One region of the Methylobacterium sp. WL120 genome, then DNA from elsewhere that is predicted to be linked to it. Evidence: riboswitches for the same ligand, from Rfam matches in the RefSeq annotation. Region 1 holds a riboswitch; the other holds the start of a gene.
What was found. Region 1 has a riboswitch for thiamine pyrophosphate ahead of thiO (glycine oxidase ThiO). Riboswitches for the same ligand answer to the same signal wherever they lie in the genome.
Positions count from the first base shown of each region.

Region 2: it holds a riboswitch for thiamine pyrophosphate, as region 1 does, so the genes downstream of both, thiC (phosphomethylpyrimidine synthase ThiC) here and thiO (glycine oxidase ThiO) in region 1, are expected to answer to the same signal.

Region 1 covers NZ_VRUT01000002.1:64,273-76,360, reverse strand. Annotated here, with positions in the region: gene FV229_RS00935 (transglutaminase family protein) at 1-690, shown strand, start outside; gene FV229_RS00930 (peptidase) at 721-1,473, shown strand; gene FV229_RS00925 (thiamine phosphate synthase) at 1,702-2,310, opposite strand; gene FV229_RS00920 (thiazole synthase) at 2,327-3,127, opposite strand; gene thiS (sulfur carrier protein ThiS) at 3,131-3,343, opposite strand; gene thiO (glycine oxidase ThiO) at 3,340-4,485, opposite strand; TPP riboswitch at 4,630-4,758, opposite strand; gene FV229_RS00905 (TIGR02281 family clan AA aspartic protease) at 4,971-5,474, shown strand; gene FV229_RS00900 (adenylate/guanylate cyclase domain-containing protein) at 5,477-6,736, opposite strand; gene rpoD (RNA polymerase sigma factor RpoD) at 6,840-8,834, opposite strand; gene dnaG (DNA primase) at 9,030-10,940, opposite strand; gene FV229_RS00885 (GatB/YqeY domain-containing protein) at 11,056-11,517, opposite strand; gene carA (glutamine-hydrolyzing carbamoyl-phosphate synthase small subunit) at 11,744-12,088, shown strand, end outside.
Region 2 covers NZ_VRUT01000032.1:25,579-31,661, forward strand. Annotated here, with positions in the region: gene thiC (phosphomethylpyrimidine synthase ThiC) at 1-1,859, opposite strand, end outside; TPP riboswitch at 1,934-2,042, opposite strand; gene FV229_RS08890 (alpha/beta hydrolase) at 2,161-2,997, shown strand; gene FV229_RS08895 (HNH endonuclease) at 3,064-3,432, shown strand; gene FV229_RS08900 (acyltransferase family protein) at 3,607-4,692, shown strand; gene FV229_RS08905 (PilZ domain-containing protein) at 4,730-4,981, opposite strand; gene FV229_RS08910 (transglycosylase domain-containing protein) at 5,259-6,083, shown strand, end outside.

The sequences.
Region 1 (12,088 bases):
GGCCGGCTCACCGAGCGCGAGGACGGCTACGGCAACGTCGTGCACTGGTTCACGCCGGACCAGGCCTCCGACGCCCTGGTGATCCGGGTGACCGGCGAGGTCGACACCCACGAGACCCACGGCATCGTCCGCGGCGCCGTCGAGCGGCTGCCCGAGACGTTCTACCTGCGCGACACCGACCTCGTCCTGCCGAGCCCGGAGATCCAGGCGCTGTCCGACGCGGTCGCCACCGCCGGCGATCCGGCCACCCTCCCCTTCCTGCACCGCCTGATGGCCGCGGTGCACGCGCACATGAACTACACACCGGGCCCTGCCAGCGCCGCCGTGCCCGCGCCGAAGGCGTTCGCGGCGGAGGCCGGCGTGTGCCAGGACTTCGCCCACGTCTTCATCGCCGCCGCCCGGCACCGGGCGATTCCCGCCCGCTACGTCTCCGGATACCACCGTCCGGAGGGAAGCGACGTCGAGCAGCAGACGCCGCACGGCTGGGCCGAAGCGCTGGTGCCCGATCTCGGCTGGGTCGGCTTCGACCCGACCACCGGCGACGCGACGACGGAGGCCTACATCCGCGTCGCCTCCGGCCTCGATTACCTCGGCGCCGCCCCGATCCGCGGCAGCCGCACCGGCGGCGGCACCGAAACGCTGGACGTGAAGCTCCGGGTGGAGCAAGCCCAGGCGGCACCGCAATCCTGACGCGCGCACCTCTTCGAAAAGCCTGATCCCATGACTTACTGCGTCGGCGTCCTCGTCGAGGACGGCCTGGTGATGATCGCCGACACCCGCACCAATGCGGGGCTCGACGACATCTCGACCTATCGCAAGCTCCACCACTTCAACGTGCCGGGCGAGCGGGTGATGATGCTGGCCTCGGCCGGCAACCTCTCGGTGACGCAATCGGTGCTGAGCCTGCTCTCCGAGGGCGTGACCGGCGACGACGGCGAGCCGAAGCTGAAGCTCGTCGAGACGACCACGATGTTCGAGGCGGCCCAGCTCGTCGGCCGTGCCATCCGCCGCGTGCGCGCGATCGAGAAGACCGGATTCGAGGCGGCGGGGCTTCGGTTCTCCGTGTCGCTGCTGTTCGGCGGCCAGATCGGCAGCGAGCCGATGCGGCTGTTCCTGATCTACTCGGCCGGCAACTTCATCGAGTGCAGCACCGATGCGCCTTTCCTGCAGATCGGCGAGCACAAGTACGGCAAGCCGATCCTCGACCGCGCCGTGAAGTTCGAGACCGAGCTCTACGACGCGCTCAAGGTCGGCCTCGTCTCGATGGATTCGACGATGCGCTCGAACCTCGGCGTCGGCCTGCCGATCGACATCGCCCTCGCCCGCCGCAACGCCCTCGACCTCGAGGTCAACCACCGGATCGAAGCCGGCGAGGGCTACTTCCACGACCTGCGCGAACGCTGGTCGGCAGCTTTGCGCGCCGCCCACCGCGCGATCCCGCGCCCGCCCTACGGGCCTGCGCCGACGAAGTAGGTTTGCCGAATCTATTCGCTCCCAATCAGCGACCTCATCCTGAGGTGCTGCAGCGAAGCGGAGGCCTCGAAGGAGGCCTCCAGGTATCGCGCGCGAGCTGGATGGCTCCTTCGAGGCGGCTGATGCCGCACCTCAGGATGAGGGGGTTGGTGGGCGAAACCGATCGAGAGCGGTTTTCGGCGAAACGCCGAGCGGGTAGCCAGGATCCTGCGATCCTTTGATCCTGCCTCAGCGCTCGTCCGAGCGGGTTGCCCAGGCGCTCAGAAGCGCGCGCGTTTCAGCCGCTGGGTCGGCGGCTCGCATCAGGCCGCCCATCACGGCCATACCCGCCGCGCCGTGCCGACGGCATTCGGCGGCGGTGATGATATCGATCCCTCCGAGCGCGATCACCGGAATTCCGATCCGCACAGCTTTGGCGATGGCCCCGATCCCGAGGGCGGGGCCGTAGCCGGGCTTGCTCGCGGTGGCGAAGATCGGGCTGAGCGTCACGTAGTCCGCGCCGCCCTCGGCCGCCTCCGCGACATCTCGGAGCGTGTGGGCCGAGATGCCGACGAGGGCTGCGCCGACTCGTTGCCGGGCCGCGGCGATGGCGGATCGATCCGTCCCGCCGCCGAGATGGAGTCCGGCGCCGAGATCGGCCGCGAGGTCGGCGTCGCCGCCGACGGTGAGCACGCCGCCGGCCTGGCCGACGCGTTCGGCGATCCGCGCCGCCAGCTCCCGCCGCTCGGATGGTGGCAGGTCCTTGTCGCGGAACCAGACCCAGCGACCGCCGCCGTGGAGCACGGCGGCGACGGCCTCCACCAGGGGGCGCGGCCCGTGCCGGTCGGTGACCGCCAACAGGGGCGACGGCAGGCTACGAGCCGACAAGGCCGAGCTGCGGGCTCGACGGCTCGGCCCGGCCGCGTCGGGGAATGCGGCCGGCAAGATACGCGTCGCGTCCCGCTTGGACCGCGCCGCGCATGGCGTAGGCCATGCGGACGGGGTCGTCGGCCTTGGCGACGGCGGTGTTGATCAGGCAGGCGTCGGCCCCAAGCTCCATCGCGATCACCGCGTCGGAGGCCGTGCCGATGCCGGCGTCGACGATCACCGGCACGCTCATGCGGCGGCAGATCAGCTCCAGGTTGGCCGGGTTGGCGATGCCCATGCCCGACCCGATGAGCGAGCCCATCGGCATCACCGCGGCGCACCCGAGGTCGGCGAGCCGCTGGCAGACGATCGGGTCGTCGTTGCAGTAGGGCAGCACGACGAAGCCGTCGTCGACGAGGTGGCGGCAGGCCTCGATCAGCTCGGTCACGTCCGGGTACAGCGTCTCGCGGTCGCCGATGACCTCGACCTTGATCCAGTTCGTGTCGAGGGCCTCGCGCGCCAGCTCCGCGGTCATGATCGCGTCGCGCGCGGTCTCGCAACCGGCGGTGTTGGGCAAGAAGCGGCGCCCCTTCAGGATCTCGACCGTGTCCGAGCCGTGGCCCTGGAGCGACACCCGGCGGATCGAGGCGGTGGCGACTTCGGCCCCCGAGGCCGCGACCGCATCGCGCATGATCACCTGCGTCGGATAGCCGGCCGTGCCGATGAACAGGCGCGAACTCAGCGTGACGCCGGCGACGACGAAGGGGTCGTCGGCCTCCGGACGGAGGGGTGTGAGCGTGTCGAGCATCCTCTAGCCTCCCTGCATGGCGCGTACGATCTCGATGCGGTCGCCGTCCGCGATCGGGGTGCGCTCCCAATCGCGACGGCGGACGACGCGGCCGTTGACCGCGATGGCGACCCCCTGCGGATCGGGGCTGCCGGTCTCCTCCGCCGCGTGCGCGAACAAAGCGGCGAGGTCGGCGGCCTCGATCTCGCGGGCTTGCCCGTTCACGGTCAGCCTCATGCCGAAGGCCTCACGTCCTGGCTTGCGGTAAACCGTGCGAGGGAGAAATCCCGGGCCACCACCGGCATCGCGCCCGTGGTGACGAGGGCGGCGATCGCGTCGGCGGTCACCGGGGCGAGCAGGTAGCCGTTGCGATGATGGCCGGTGGCGACGACCAGCCCGGGGGCGATCTCGCCCAGGATCGGCGCGTCGTCGTCCGAGGTCGGGCGGAACCCGCTCCACACCGCCTCGACCTCCATCTCCTCGATGCCGGGCAGCACCCGCCGCGCGCCCTCCAGAAGGGCGTAGAGCCCGCCGGCGGTGACGCCGGGGCGGAAGCCGCAATCCTCCACCGTCGCGCCGACGACGATGCGGCCGTCGCCCTTCGGTGCCATGTGGACCTGCTCGGTCCACACCATGTGCGACAGCGTGCCGGTGCGCGCGGTCGTCTTCAGCGCCAGCGACTGGCCCTTGAGCGGGCGGACCGGCAGCGCGAGGTTTTGGGGCAGCAGGCCGCCCTCCCCGCTCCAGGCGCCGGCCGCCAGGATCACGGTGTCGGCCTGCAGAACGCCATTGGCGGTGCGGAGGCCGGTGACGCGCCCGGATGTCCGTTCGAGGGCGACGACCGGGCTGTTCTCGACGAGCGCCACGCCGGCGCCACGGCAAGCCTGCACGAGCGCCGCCATCACCCGACTCGGATCGACCTGGTGGTCGAGCGGGCAGAACACGCCAGCGGTGACCGAGGGGCGCAAGGCCGGCTCGCGGCGGCGGACCTCGGTGCCCGCGACCCATTCGGCGGCGACGCCCGAGCGGCGCTGCAGCTCGTAGCGGAAGCGCAGGCGCTCGACCTCGTCGCGGCCGATGGCCAGCACCAGCGTCCCGTCCTCGCGGTAGTCGATGTCGTGGCCGGCGGCCGCTTCGAGTTCGTCGCGGAACCCGGGCCAGCGCCGCAGCGAATCGAGGGCGAGCGGGAGCAGCGGGTCCGAGCCGGGCTCGTGCTCGGCCGCGGGCGCCAGCATGCCGGTGGCGGCGAGGCTCGCGCCGGACCCGATGGTCTCGCGCTCGACGACCGCGACGGACCGACCGGACTGCGCGATGCGCCAGGCGATCGACAGCCCGATCAGGCCGCCGCCAACGATGGCGACGTCGGCGCGGACGGGCAACGTGACGGACGGGTTCGTGCCGCCGTTCGTTCGGCGAACCCCGATCGGTGATGCTGGGTGACGACCCAAAAGATCCTCCGCGTGGTGTCGCAGAGACCGGGCCTGACGCTTCCTTCGAGAAGCTGGTGCGATCCGTCCACGAGGACGACGCCCACGGTCCAATCCCTACGCCGGTGTGAACCGGATCAGGTTCGAAGGATTTCCGCGCCGCGAGCCCTCGCGAGCCTGCCAGCGGTTTCTCAGCCCCTTGCCGGGGATCTCCCTGGAACACCGCAGATGTGGTCCCGACGGCCGGCCCGGTCAACCCCGTCGAAGGGGCGAGCGCGCAGGATGGTCGCCGTCTGTCGTCGTCATGCCGAGACGGTTCGGAAACCCTGTCGGCACGAAAGGCGGCGGGTTTACCCCGGCGGCGCGCAGGGCGCCACGTATCGTTCACCGGTTCCGTGATGGTCTACGCCGGTCCCCTCGGGGCGCGGAGGTTGGCGTTGCGGACGATCCTGATGCTCTGCGTAGGGGCCGGCCTCGCCGCGGGCGTGCTCGGCGGGGTCGGAGACCGCCTGACTCACCGCAAGCCCGACGCGCAGCCGGTACCAGCGGCGCCGCCATCCTTCTCGGTGCCGAGCGCGATCGCCCTCAATGCGGACCGCAGCGGCCACTTCCTCGCCGACGCCCTGGTGGACGGCCGCTCGCTGCGGATGATGGTCGACACCGGCGCCACCGCGTGCAGCTTCACCGAGGAGGCGGCCGCGCGTCTCGGCCTCGTCCTCACGCCGCGCGACTTCACCCGACCGGTGATGACGGCCAACGGCGTGGTGCGGGTCGCCCCGGTGCGCATCGGCATGATCCGGATCGGGCCGGTCACCGTGCGCGACGTCGAAGCGGTGGTCGTGCCCGGCGGCGGCCTCGGCACGAACCTGCTTGGGATGTCGTTCCTCAAGCGGGTGCGCGACTTCAGCATCGCCGGCGGCACGCTGACGCTGCGGGGCTGAGATCAGCCCTGGCGGCGATGCGGCTTCGGACGCGGCCGGTAGACCATCATCGGCTCGGAAAAGCCGTCGAGGACGTGCTCGCCGAGCGGCACCGGATCGCCCCACAGGAAGTCGACGAAGGGCTTCGACATCAGCAGCGGCTCGCCCAGCGTTTTGTTGAGGCGGGCGATGCGGCTCGCCATGTTCACGTCGCGGCCGATGACGGTGAAATCGAGCCGCGTGCCCGAGCCAACGTTGCCGTACGCCGCCTCGCCGTGGTGGAGCGCGATGCCGGCCATCATCGGCACCGCGAACTGGTGAAGGGTGTTGGCCTCCTCCAGCGCTTGGAGTGCGCCCTGCGCCGCCGTCAGCGCGCCCTTGGCGGCGCCGCCGAGGTCGTCGCCCGGCTCGCGGAAGATCGCGAGCAGGCCGTCGCCGAGGTACTTCAACACCTCGCCGCCCTCACGCTCGATCGGCGGGACCAGGCAGTCGAAGAAGATGTTGAGCAGGTCCACCGCCTCTTCCGGCGTCATGTCCGCCGAGATGCGGGTGTAGTCGCGCATGTCGGCGAACAGGATCGCCGAGCGGATGCGCTTCACCTGGCCGCGACGGATGTCCCCCGACAGGATCGCCCGGTGCGGCTCGTCGCCGACGTAGATGCGCAGCACCGTGTCGAGCTGCTTGGTGACGAGGCGCATCTCCATCACGGCCGCGAGCGCCGGCATGACGAAGCGCAGGATCGCGACGTCCTCGTCGCGGAACCCGTCCGGGTCGCGGGTCGCGAAGGTAATGCCGTTATGGGTGCCGTTGGTGAAGAACAGCGGCACGACGATGTAGTGGGTGTAGCCGGCGGCCTTCAGGTCGGGGATCACCGAGTAGGCGTCGTCCGGCGTGTCGGCGAGGTCGAGGATCAGCCATGCGGCGTCCTCGTGCACCTTCCGGAACGGGCTCGCCGCGTAGGCGCGCTCGGAAGCCTCGCCGTGCGGAAACAACCGCACCGTGGTGCCGGCCTCGCGCGTCCAGATGCGCCCGATGCCGGAATACTCGGAATGCAGCGTGTCGATCGCCGTCGAGGTCCGGTCCACCGGCACGCCGACCTGGTTCAGGCGCTCGGCGAAGCCCGCGATCAGGTCGTCGGGCTCGGGCAGGCGCGCTCCTTCGCTCAGCAACCAGTCGCGGATCGCGACGCATTCCTGCAGCGCGCCGAACGGCACGTCGTCCGCCTCCGAGCCGTCGGCTGCGGCGGTCGGCGGCACGGGTGGATGCTGGCGACGCTCAAGCATACGGCCAAGGTGGGTTCGCGGACCGCCAAAGCAAGGCTTCGGGCCGCCGACGACGTGGTCCGCCGACACGAGTCGGCGAAACACGTCATGGCGGATCGGCCGCTCAGTTGTCCAGGAAGCTCCGCAGCTTCCGGCTCCGGCTCGGGTGCTTCAGCTTGCGCAGGGCCTTCGCCTCGATCTGGCGGATGCGCTCGCGGGTCACCGAGAACTGCTGGCCGACCTCTTCGAGGGTGTGGTCGGTGTTCATGCCGATGCCGAAGCGCATGCGCAGCACGCGCTCCTCGCGCGGCGTAAGCGAGGCGAGCACGCGCGTCGTGGTCTCGCGCAGGTTCGACTGGATCGCCGCGTCGATCGGCAGGACGACGTTCTTGTCCTCGATGAAGTCGCCGAGGTGCGAATCCTCCTCGTCGCCGATCGGCGTCTCGAGCGAGATCGGCTCCTTGGCGATCTTGAGGACCTTGCGCACCTTCTCCAGCGGCATGGCCAGCTTCTCGGCCAGCTCCTCCGGGGTCGGCTCGCGGCCGATCTCGTGCAGCATCTGGCGCGAGGTGCGGACGATCTTGTTGATCGTCTCGATCATGTGCACCGGGATGCGGATGGTTCTCGCTTGATCCGCGATGCTGCGGGTGATCGCCTGGCGGATCCACCAGGTGGCGTAGGTCGAGAACTTGTAGCCGCGGCGGTACTCGAACTTGTCGACGGCCTTCATGAGGCCGATGTTGCCCTCCTGGATCAGGTCCAGGAACTGCAGCCCGCGGTTGGTGTACTTCTTGGCGATCGAGATCACGAGGCGGAGGTTCGCCTCGATCATCTCCTTCTTGGCCTGGCGGGCTTCGCGCTCGCCCTTCTGGACCATGTTGACGATCTTGCGGTACTCGCCGATCTCCAGGCCCGTCTCGGAGGCGAGCGTCAGAATCTGCTCGCGCAGGTCCGAGACCTGCTTCGAGCCCTTCTCGACGAGGTTCTTCCAGCCCTTGCCGCCCAGCGTGCCGACGCGGGTCATCCAGTTCGGGTCGAGCTCCCAACCCTGGTAGTGGCGCAGGAACTCGTCGCGGGCGACGCCGTGGCTCTCGGCGTAGCGCATCAGGCGGCCCTCATGCGAGATGAGGCGCTTGTTGATGTCGTAGAGCTGCTCGACCAGGGCCTCGATGCGGTTGTTGTTCAGGGACAGCGACTTCACGTCGGCGACGACGGTGTCCTTGAACTCGGCCTGCTTCTTCTCCTGGGCGGGCGTCGTCTTCTCGTTGCCGGCCTTGCGCGCGGTCTCCTCGTTCTGGAGCTTGCGCAACTTGCGGTAGTTGTTGGCGATCGCGTCGAACGTCTCAAGCACGCGCGGCTTGATCTCGGCTTCCATCGCCGCGAGCGAGACGTTGTTCTCCATGTCGTCGTCGTCGTCGCCGCCCTCGGGCGCCGGCGTCTCGGCCTCGGCTTCCTCTCCCTCGGTCGCGCCCTCGGCGATCTGCGGGTTCTTGCCGTCGGGGCCGGCATAGGTGGCTTCGAGGTCGATGATGTCGCGCAGCAGCACCTTGCCGTCGACGAGTTCGTCGCGCCAGATGATGATCGCCTGGAAGGTCAGCGGGCTCTCGCACAGGCCGGCGATCATCGCCTCGCGGCCGGCCTCGATCCGCTTCGCGATGGCGATTTCGCCCTCGCGCGACAGCAGCTCGACCGAGCCCATCTCGCGCAGGTACATGCGCACCGGGTCGTCGGTGCGGTCGGTCGGCTCCTTGGTGGCGGTGACGACCGCGACGGCGCGCGTCGGGGCGACCTCGGCCACCTCCGTACCCTCGGCGCCCTCCTCGTCCTCCGACGCCTCGCCGTTGGCGGGCTTGTCGGCGGCGGCCTCGTCGGTCTCCTCGGCCTCGACGACGTTGATGCCCATCTCGGAGAGCTGGGACAGCACGTCCTCGAGCTGGTCGGGGTCGGACTGCCCCTCGGGGAGGACCTCGTTGACCTCCTCGTAGGTGATGTACCCGCGCTTCTTCGCGAGCTTCACCATCCGCTTGACCGAAGCATCCGTCAGGTCGAGGAGCGGCCCATCGGTCTGCTCTGCCGGAGCGGTGTCCGTCTCGTCCCGTTCCGTTGCCTTCGTCGCCATGATCAGCCTATTGTTTCGGCGCGGCACGATGCGGGGGCCTCTCGGCCACGCCGCGCCGTCGGCGCCGCAATGCGTGTGGAACCCGGACGAATCACTTCGACCGCGTCGTAGCTCGGACTCGGTATGCAAGCGAGACGCTTGACCGATTGTTAACCATGCCGCGAAGGCGCTTCGTATTCCGCCATCGCACAGGCCCTACGACACAGTCGAGTCGTTCGTGTCCTGCAGGTCCGCCTCGGTCTCCGCTCCCGCGATCACCGCCAAGCGCTCCTTGACGTCGCACAGCCAAGCGAAATTCGCCTCTGTTTCTTCTTCGACGAGCGCACGTTCCGCCTGTCGGAGTTCGCTATTTAGCGCGCCGGCCTTGCGGTGCAAGATCACGGCCTGACGCAATGCGTCTTCCAGCTTGACCAGGTCGGCATGCGGATCGAGCGCCCAACGGTCGCCGGGGCGCACCCGCGCGGCGAGCCGCGCGCTCGCCGCCTCCAGCCCCGCCCGGGCCAGCCGGTTCTCCACCACCGCCACGTCCGGGTCGGCGGCGTCGGCCGCGCGGTCCAGGAGCAGCGAGCGCAGGGCCACCGCATCCGGATCCTCGAGATCGAGGGCGGCGAGATCCTCCGCTTCGAGACCGAGCAGCTCGGGGTGGACGAGGAGGCTCGCCACGATCATCGCCTCGCGGGAGCTGCCGCTGCCGGAAAACCCGTTGGAGCGGGCAAGCCCGGCGCTCGGCCCGGCGGTGAGCCGCGGCGACGGCGGTGGATCGCCGGGGCGAGGCTTCCTTAGGTAAGTATTCTGCCGTCCGCCCGGCTGGTAGGCGCCGCGCTGCTGAGGCGCGCTGCGGGGCGAGAGACCGCGCAGGCGCTCCTCGATCTCGTCGCGATAATAGCTCCGCACCGTCTCGTCGCGGATGCCGGAGATCAGTCCGCGCAGGGTCTTGGCGAGGCCGGCGCGGCGCTCCGGGGTGTCGGTCGAGCCGGTCTCGACGGCGCGGCTCCACAGCACCTCGACCAGGGGCTTGGCCGCCTCGACCACCTTGTCGATCGCCGCCGCGCCGCCAGAGCGCAGCAGGTCGTCTGGGTCCTGGCCCTCCGGCAGCATCGCGAAGCGCAGCGACCGGCCCGGCTCCAGCATCGGCAGGGCGACGTCGAGAGTCCGATTGGCGGCGCGCTGCCCGGCGCCGTCGCCGTCGAAGCAGAGGATCGGCTCGTCGGCATGACGCCACATCAGCGCCAGCTGCTCCTCCGTGAGCGCCGTGCCGAGCTGTGCCACGGTGTTGGGGTAGCCTGCGAGCGTCATCGCGATCACGTCGACGTAGCCTTCGACGCTGATGAGCGTGCCGCGGTCGTGGGCGGCCTTGCGCGCCTGGTTCAGGTTGTAGAGCACCTGCCCCTTGTGGAAGAGCGGCGTCTCGGGCGAATTCAGGTACTTGGCCTTCGCGTCCGCTTGCATCGCGCGGCCGCCGAAGGCGATCACCCGGCCGCGCACGTCCGCGATCGGGAAGATGATGCGGTCGCGGAAGCGGTCGTAGGGCACGGCGATGTCCTCGCCCGTCACCAGCAGGCCGAGCTCGCCCATCAGCGCCTTGTCGACGTCCTTGGCCGCGAGGTGGTCGCGCAGGCCGTAGCGGTCGGCCGGCGCGTAGCCGAGGCGGAAACGGCTGCGGATCTCGGGGCCGAGTTCGCGCCGGTCGAGGTAGGCGCGGGCGGCCGCGCCGGCGGGGGACGCCAGCCGCTCCTCGAACCACGCGGTCGCCAGCTCCATCACCTCGATCGCGCCGCGGCGCTTGGTCTCCATCTCGCGGGTGTCGGCGCTGGGCGCCGGCAGCGACACGCCGGCCTCCCCGGCCAGCCGCTCGACGGCCTCGGGGAAGCTCAGGCCCTCGGTCTCGATCAAGAAGCTGAAGATGTCGCCATGCTTGCCGGAAGAGAAGCAGTGATAGAACTGCTTCTGGTCGTTGACGTAGAAGGACGGAGTCTTCTCGGCGTTGAACGGTGACAGCCCGCGCCACTCGCGCCCGGCCTTCTTCAGCTTCACACGCCGGCCGACCACGTCGGAGGCGGGAAGCCGGTTGCGGATCTCTTCGAGGATGTGGGGCGGGTAGCGCACGGGTATGCGGCGGGTCCGGTGTCCGGTGTTCGGACCGGGATGTATACCGCAGGCACCCGCACCGAGTCCCTTCCCCGGGACGACGGTGGATAGCGGGCAGAACCGCGGTGTCGCGTCAAGCCTTCGCGTTCAGCGCCGCCTTCACCAATCCGCTCGCCTTGGCGAAGTCCATGCGGCCGGCATAGGTGCCCTTCAAGATCGCGATGACCTTACCCATGTCCTTCGGGCCGGCGGCGCCCGCCTCGGCGATGGCGGCATCGATCGCAGCCTGCGTCTCGACCTCGTCCATCTGCTTGGGCAGGTAGGTCTCGATCACCGCGATCTCGGCGCGCTCGTTCTCGGCCAGCTCCGGCCGGCCGCCCTGCTCGTAGACCGCAGCCGATTCGTTGCGCTGCTTGATCATCTTCTGCAGCAGCGCCAGGATCTCGTCGTCGCTCGCCGGCTCCTTGCCGAGCCCCCGCGCCTCGATGTCCTTGTCCTTGAGCGCCGCCTGGATCATCCGGATCGTCGCGAGCTTGGCCTTCTCGCCGGCCTTCATGGCCTCCTTCATTTCGGTGGTGAGGCGGGCGCGGAGCATCGGGCTTGTCCTTGAGGTGGTGCGGAACGGAGGTGGCGCGAAAGCGAAGGTCGTGCAGAAACGGGTGGCTGGCCTGCGGTTTGCAGCGATTGAGCCGCGTTCGATGCGGCACCACATTGACCCCGTCGCCGCGGGCTCGATAAGACCGCCGCACACGATCACCCGCCGCCCGCTCGCGCCGTCTCGACGGCGCCGGTCGTGGCCGGACATAAGCGAGATCACCGTGATGCTGCAAGACAGCGCTTCCGCGCCGAGAGACGCCGCCGTGCCCGAGCCCTGGGCCGAGCCCGTCGCCACCGCGTTGCTGGTGCTGGCCGACGGCACCATCCTCGAAGGCTTCGGCATCGGCCAGACCGGCGTCGCCGACGGCGAGGTCTGCTTCAACACGGCGATGACCGGCTACCAGGAGATCCTGACGGACCCGTCCTATGCCGGGCAGATCGTCACCTTCACCTTCCCGCATATCGGCAACACCGGCACCAACGACGAGGATCTCGAAAGCCTCGACGCCGCCCCGGCGTCGGGCGTGCGCGGCACGGTGATCGCCTCGGCCGTGACCCAGCCGTCGAGC
Region 2 (6,083 bases), on a different contig from region 1:
CCCTCGGCCAGGAACTCGCGGGACTTCTCCGCCATCCCGGCCTCGCGCTCGGCGCTCGTCAGGATCGGTGCGGTGTTCAGCACCTCGCCCGCAGCCTCCATCGCCAGCACCTCGGCGCGCAGGTCCTGCGTGATCTTCATCGAGCAGAACTTCGGCCCGCACATCGAGCAGAAATGCGCGACCTTGTGGGCGTCCTTGGGCAGGGTCTCGTCGTGGTAGGCGCGGGCCGTGTCCGGGTCGAGGCCCAGGTTGAACTGGTCCTCCCAGCGGAAGTCGAAGCGCGCCTTCGACAAGGCGTCGTCGCGCAGCTGCGCCGCCGGGTGGCCCTTGGCGAGGTCCGCGGCATGCGCGGCGATCTTGTAGGTGATCACCCCGGTCTTCACGTCGTCGCGGTTCGGCAGGCCGAGGTGCTCCTTCGGCGTGACGTAGCAGAGCATCGCGCAGCCGAACCAGCCGATCATCGCCGCGCCGATGCCGGAGGTGATGTGATCGTAGCCCGGCGCGATGTCGGTGGTCAGCGGACCGAGGGTGTAGAACGGCGCCTCGCCGCACTCGGCGAGCTGCTTCTCCATGTTGACCTTGACCTTGTGCATCGGCACATGCCCTGGTCCTTCGATCATGGTCTGGCAGCCCTTGTTCCAGGTGATCTTGGTGAGCTCGCCCAGGGTCTCGAGCTCGGCGAACTGCGCCGCGTCGTTGGCGTCGGCGATCGAGCCGGGCCGCAGGCCGTCGCCCAGCGAGAACGAGACGTCGTAGGCGCGGCAGATGTCGCAGATCTCCTCGAAGCGCTCGTAGAGGAACGATTCGCGGTGCCCGGCCAGGCACCAGCGCGCCATGATCGAGCCGCCGCGCGAGACGATGCCGGTGACGCGCCGCGCGGTGAGCGGCACGTGGGCGAGGCGCACGCCCGCGTGAATGGTGAAGTAGTCGATGCCCTGCTCGGCCTGCTCGATGAGCGTGTCCTTGAACACCTCCCAGTCGAGCTTGAGCGGGTCGCCGCCGACCTTCTCCAGCGCCTGGTAGATCGGCACCGTGCCGATCGGGACCGGCGAGTTGCGGATGATCCACGAGCGGATGTTGTGGATGTTGCGGCCGGTCGAGAGGTCCATGACCGTGTCGGCGCCCCAGCGGATCGACCAGACCAGCTTCTCGACCTCTTCCGCCGCCGAGGAGGTCACGGCCGAGTTGCCGATGTTGGCGTTGATCTTCACCAGGAAGTTCCGGCCGATCGCCATCGGCTCCAGCTCGGTGTGGTTGATGTTGGCCGGGATGATCGCCCGGCCGCGCGCGACCTCGTCCCGCACGAATTCGGGGGTGATGAACGGCGGCACCGAGGCGCCGAAGCTCTCGCCGTCGGCGAGCGCGGCATGCGCCCGATCCAGCATCTGCTCGCGGCAGAGGTTCTCGCGGTGGGCGACGTAGATCATCTCCTCGGTGACGATCCCGGCGCGGGCGAACTCGTACTGGGTCACCATCTGGCCGGGCTCCGCCTTGCGGATGGTCCGCTCGGCGGGGCAAGGGGCCACGAGCTTGTCGGCGGGCACGAAGCCGTTGTCCTCGGGCTTGACGACGCGCGGCTGCACGGCGGCGTAGCCGCGCTTGGCGATCCAGGCGTCGCGCACCGGCGGCAGGCCCTTGGCGAGATCGATGCGGGCGTCGGTCTCGGTGTAGGGGCCGGACGGGTCGTAGACCCGCACCGCCGGCTCGTTCGGGTCGGTGAGCACGATCTCGCGGAACGGCACCCGGATGTCCTCCCGGCCGGCCACGCTCGCGTAGACCTTGTGCGAACCGGTGACCGGACCCGTGGTCACGGTCTCGGGGCTACCTTTGACGTCTTTGGACAGGACGGGCGCATTCATCGTCGGATCTCCCGGCATTGGGGCGATGCGGCGCGCCGCGACGGAGATGCGATGAAGCGGCGGGCGCCGGATGAGGCGCCGCAGGTTCCCGTCCCTCCGCCGGTACGAGCCGGATCAGGTTCAAGGGTCAGGACGTCGCGTCCACTCTCAGCCCCCGGTCGTGGGGCCCCCCTCGGAATGGTTCGAATCTCCGCGGGCCGCCGGACTTTGTCAATGCGCCGGCCGGATCAGGCGGAAACGGACGGATGCCGACGTCGTCTCGGATCGGTGTAGGGTCCCGCGGAAAACGCGACGGAGCCCCATGCGAATCCTGCTCGTCCTGGCGGCCGCCGCGCTCGGCCTGTTCGCGTTGCTGCTCGGGGCGCTCGGCCTGTTCCAGCGCAGCCTGATTTATCCCGGCGCCTTCATCGCCGGCCCGCGGGCGCGGCTGCCTGTGCCGCCGGGCACGCAAGCCCTGTCCCTGCTCACCGCCGACGACGAGCGCCTGCACGCCCTGTGGCGCGCGCCGCGGCCGGGATGCGGCGTCGTGGTCAGCTTCCACGGCAACGGCTCGCGGCCCGAGCCGGCCGCGGCGCGGTTCTCCGCCCCTCCTTGGTCCACCGCCGGCTGGGGCGTGCTGGCGATCTCTTATCGCGGGTATCCGGGTTCGACCGGCGCGCCGAGCGAGGACGGGCTGATCGCCGACGGGCTCGCGGCGGTGGCCGAAGCCGTACGGCGCGCGCCCGGCGCCCCGATCCTGCTGCACGGCCATTCCCTCGGTGCGGCGGTCGCGGTCGCGGTGGCCGAGCGGGTGCCGCATCTCGGGCTCTACCTGGAGGCGCCCTTCGATTCGCTGCCCGGCATCGTCCGCCTCGCCTTCCCCTACGCGCCGACCTTCCTCCTCCGCGATACCTGGCGCTCCGACGCGCGCATCGCCCGGGCCGGCGGCCCGGTGCTGATCGTCCACGGCACCGAGGACGGCGTCGTCCCGGTGAAGCTCGGGCGCCGGCTTGCGACGGCGGCGGGGGAGGGCGCGCGCTTCGAGTCTGTGGCGGGCGACCACGTCTCGGTGCTCGGTACCCGAGACCGGCTGGCCGAGACGATGTTCGGCGATTCCCTTCGCGCAGCATGCCCGACGCCCGCCGCAGCGACGCCGTGACGCCGCGCCCCGAATTTGCGCCGATCCCATATTCCGGAGGGCGCGGATGTGGAGGGAGACGGGGCTTTGGGGCGACGCGAACGGCGCTGGCGCGAGGATGAACCGGACGTCTGGGCCCGCAGCCCTGAACCGGTGATCTGCCCGCTCTGCGAGCGGCCGATCCCGCCGCGCGCCCGGTCGAGCCTGCACCACCTCGTGCCGAAGCTGAAGGGAGGCACCCACGGCATCACGGTCCGGCTGCATCAGGTTTGCCACTCGGCGATCCATGCCCGCCACAGCGAAGCCGAACTCGCACGCCGGCTCGCCGACGTGGCCGCGCTGCGGGCCGAACCGGAGATCGCCCGCTTCATCGCCTGGGTGCGGACCAAGCCCGATGACTTCCACGCCGCCACGCGGATGACGCGCGACCGCCGCGCGGCCAAGCGCAAGAACTGACGACAGCAAGAGCTGACCACAGCAAGAGCTGACCAGCGCCGGAGCTGGTCCCGCCCCGCAGGCGCCCTCGGTTTACCCCTCGTTCGCCATGTTGCGCGATGGAGCAGGCCGGCTCAGGCGGCCTTTACGGGTCTCGCTTCAGGGTTGCGTCCGCGCAACGTTCGGGAGGCGGCGATGTTTGGGGAGGCGGGCGCGGCTGTGCCGGCGGAGGCGCTGCGTCTCGCCTGGGTCGACGTCGCCAAGGGCATCTGCATCCTCCTCGTGGTGATGATGCATTCCACCCTGGGGACCGGGGCGGCGATGGAGGGCGAGGGGTTCCTCCACACGGTGGTGACTTTCGCCAAGCCGTTCCGCATCCCTGACTTCTTCCTGCTGTCGGGCCTGTTCCTCGGACGGGTGATCGATCGCCCGTGGCGCCTGTTCGCCGACCGGCGCGTGGTGCACTTCGCGTATTTCTACGGGCTCTGGGTCGTGATCCAGTCGCTGGCGAAATACCCGGCGATCGTCGGCGAGGCCGGCCCCGGCGCCTTCGCCACCCACCTCCTGAACGCACTGGTCGAGCCGTACTCGACCCTATGGTTCATCTACCTGCTCGCGGTGTTCTCGGTCGCGACCAAGATGCTGCGTCGCGTGCCGCCCGCGGTGCTGCTGGCCGGCGCCGCGCTGCTGCAGGTCGCGCCCATCGCCACCCCATCCTACCTCGCGGAGGAGTTCTGCGCCCGCTACGTCTACTTCCTGGCCGGATACGTCTTCGCCGATCGCATCTTCGCCCTGGCCGACCGGGCGGCGGCGGCCCCGCGCATCGCCTGCACGTTCCTGCTGCTCTGGGCGGGCATCGAGGCGTGGCTCGCCTTCACGCCGTCGAGCCTTCCCGGCTACCCGACCCTGGCCAGTCTGCCGGTGGTCGCCCTGATCCTCGGCGGAGCCGGCGCCCTCGCCATCGTCGCGGGCGCGGCGCTCCTGACGGTGGCCGGCGGGCCGGTCGCCACTTCCTTGCGCGCCTGCGGACGGCGCTCGATCGTGATCTATCTGGCGTTCTTCCTGCCGATGGCCGCGACGCGGACGCTGCTGGTCAAGGCCGGGCTGATCACCGACGTCGGGCTCGCCAGCCTGACAGTGATGGCGGTCGCCGTGATCGTGCCGCTGGCGCTGGAGCGTGCGGTGCGCGGCACCGTGCTTCGCGTCCTGTTCGTCCGTCCGAAGGCGTTCCACATCGCGACCGCAGCGAACTCGCAGGCGCCGGCGCTTCAGGCGGCCTGATCTGCCCCGTCCGAGGCCATCGCAGTGTCCTCAGGCCTCAGCCTTCGAAATGCACCCCCAGGCGGCGGCCCTCGCGCCGCACGACGCGGCAGCGCCGCGGCGGCTCGTAGGCGGTCACCTGCAGCGTGAACCGGTCCGGCACGACGACCTCGGGCGCAAGCTCGAGCTGGGCGCCGGTCGCCGACACGTCCCAGACGAGACATTCCTGCGCGCCCGCGCCGCCCTCGGCGACCAAGCTCGCGACCTGGAAGGCATCCTTGCGCGGGGTGTTGCGTCGATTGTCGCTCATGGCATCACCCGAGGATTGGAGGCGGAGCGCATCATGCACGCCGAGGCTTAGCAAATGCCCCAAGCGGCCGAGCGCAGACCGTCGGCGCGCCACCGCGGATCCCGGGAGAATCCTGCCGGCCCAAACCCAAGTGCCTGATCCTCAACGACTTCTGAAAATCGGCGGTTAACATCCCTTAAACCCGCCGCATTTACCGTGCGGAACCGGGCCTCCGACGATCGCCGCGCGCAGCCTTCGCGTCGCGCGTGCCCACGGGGCCTCAGGACAGACGGGACGCATGGCGAACGGACGCGGACGGGACGGCCGGGGCGAACCGAACTTCGACGTGCCCGAAGGGCGCGGCGCAGGTCGTGGCGGCGCGGACCTGCGCCTGTCGCGGGACGATCGCCCGGGAGGCGGCGTGGCGAGCAGAGTTCGGGACGGCGAGGACAAGGGCAGCCGCCGGGCGAAGCCCGCAGCAAAAAGCGGCGCGCGCCGCAGCGGGGGCAAGAAAGTACGCAGGCGATCCCTGCTCGGGCGCCTCGTCTACGCCGGGTGGGTGCTCGGCCTGTGGGCGGTGGTCGGCATCGCCGGCCTCATCGCCTACCACGCCTCGCAGCTGCCGCCGATCGACCAGCTCGCGGTGCCCAAGCGCCCGCCGAACATCGCCATCCTGGCATCCGACGGCTCGCTGCTCGCCAACCGCGGCGAGACCGGCGGTCGCGTCGTCGGCATCAAGGAGCTGCCGACCTACCTTCCGCGCGCCTTCGTGGCGATCGAGGACAGGCGCTTCTATAGTCATTTCGGCGTCGATCCGGTCGGCATCCTGCGCGCCATCGGCCAGAACCTGACGCGCCGCGGCGTCGCCCAGGGCGGCTCGACGCTGACGCAGCAGCTCGCCAAGAACCTGTTCCTCACCCCCGAGCGCTCGGCCTCGCGAAAGATCCAGGAGGCGATCCTCGCCCTCTGGCTGGAGCACAAGTACACCAAGGACGAGCTGCTCGAGCTCTATCTGAACCGGGTCTATTTCGGAGCCGGCGCCTACGGCGTCGAGGCGGCGGCGCAGCGCTACTTCGGCAAGCCGGCCAAGAACGTCAGCGTCGCGGAAGCCGCGATGCTCGGC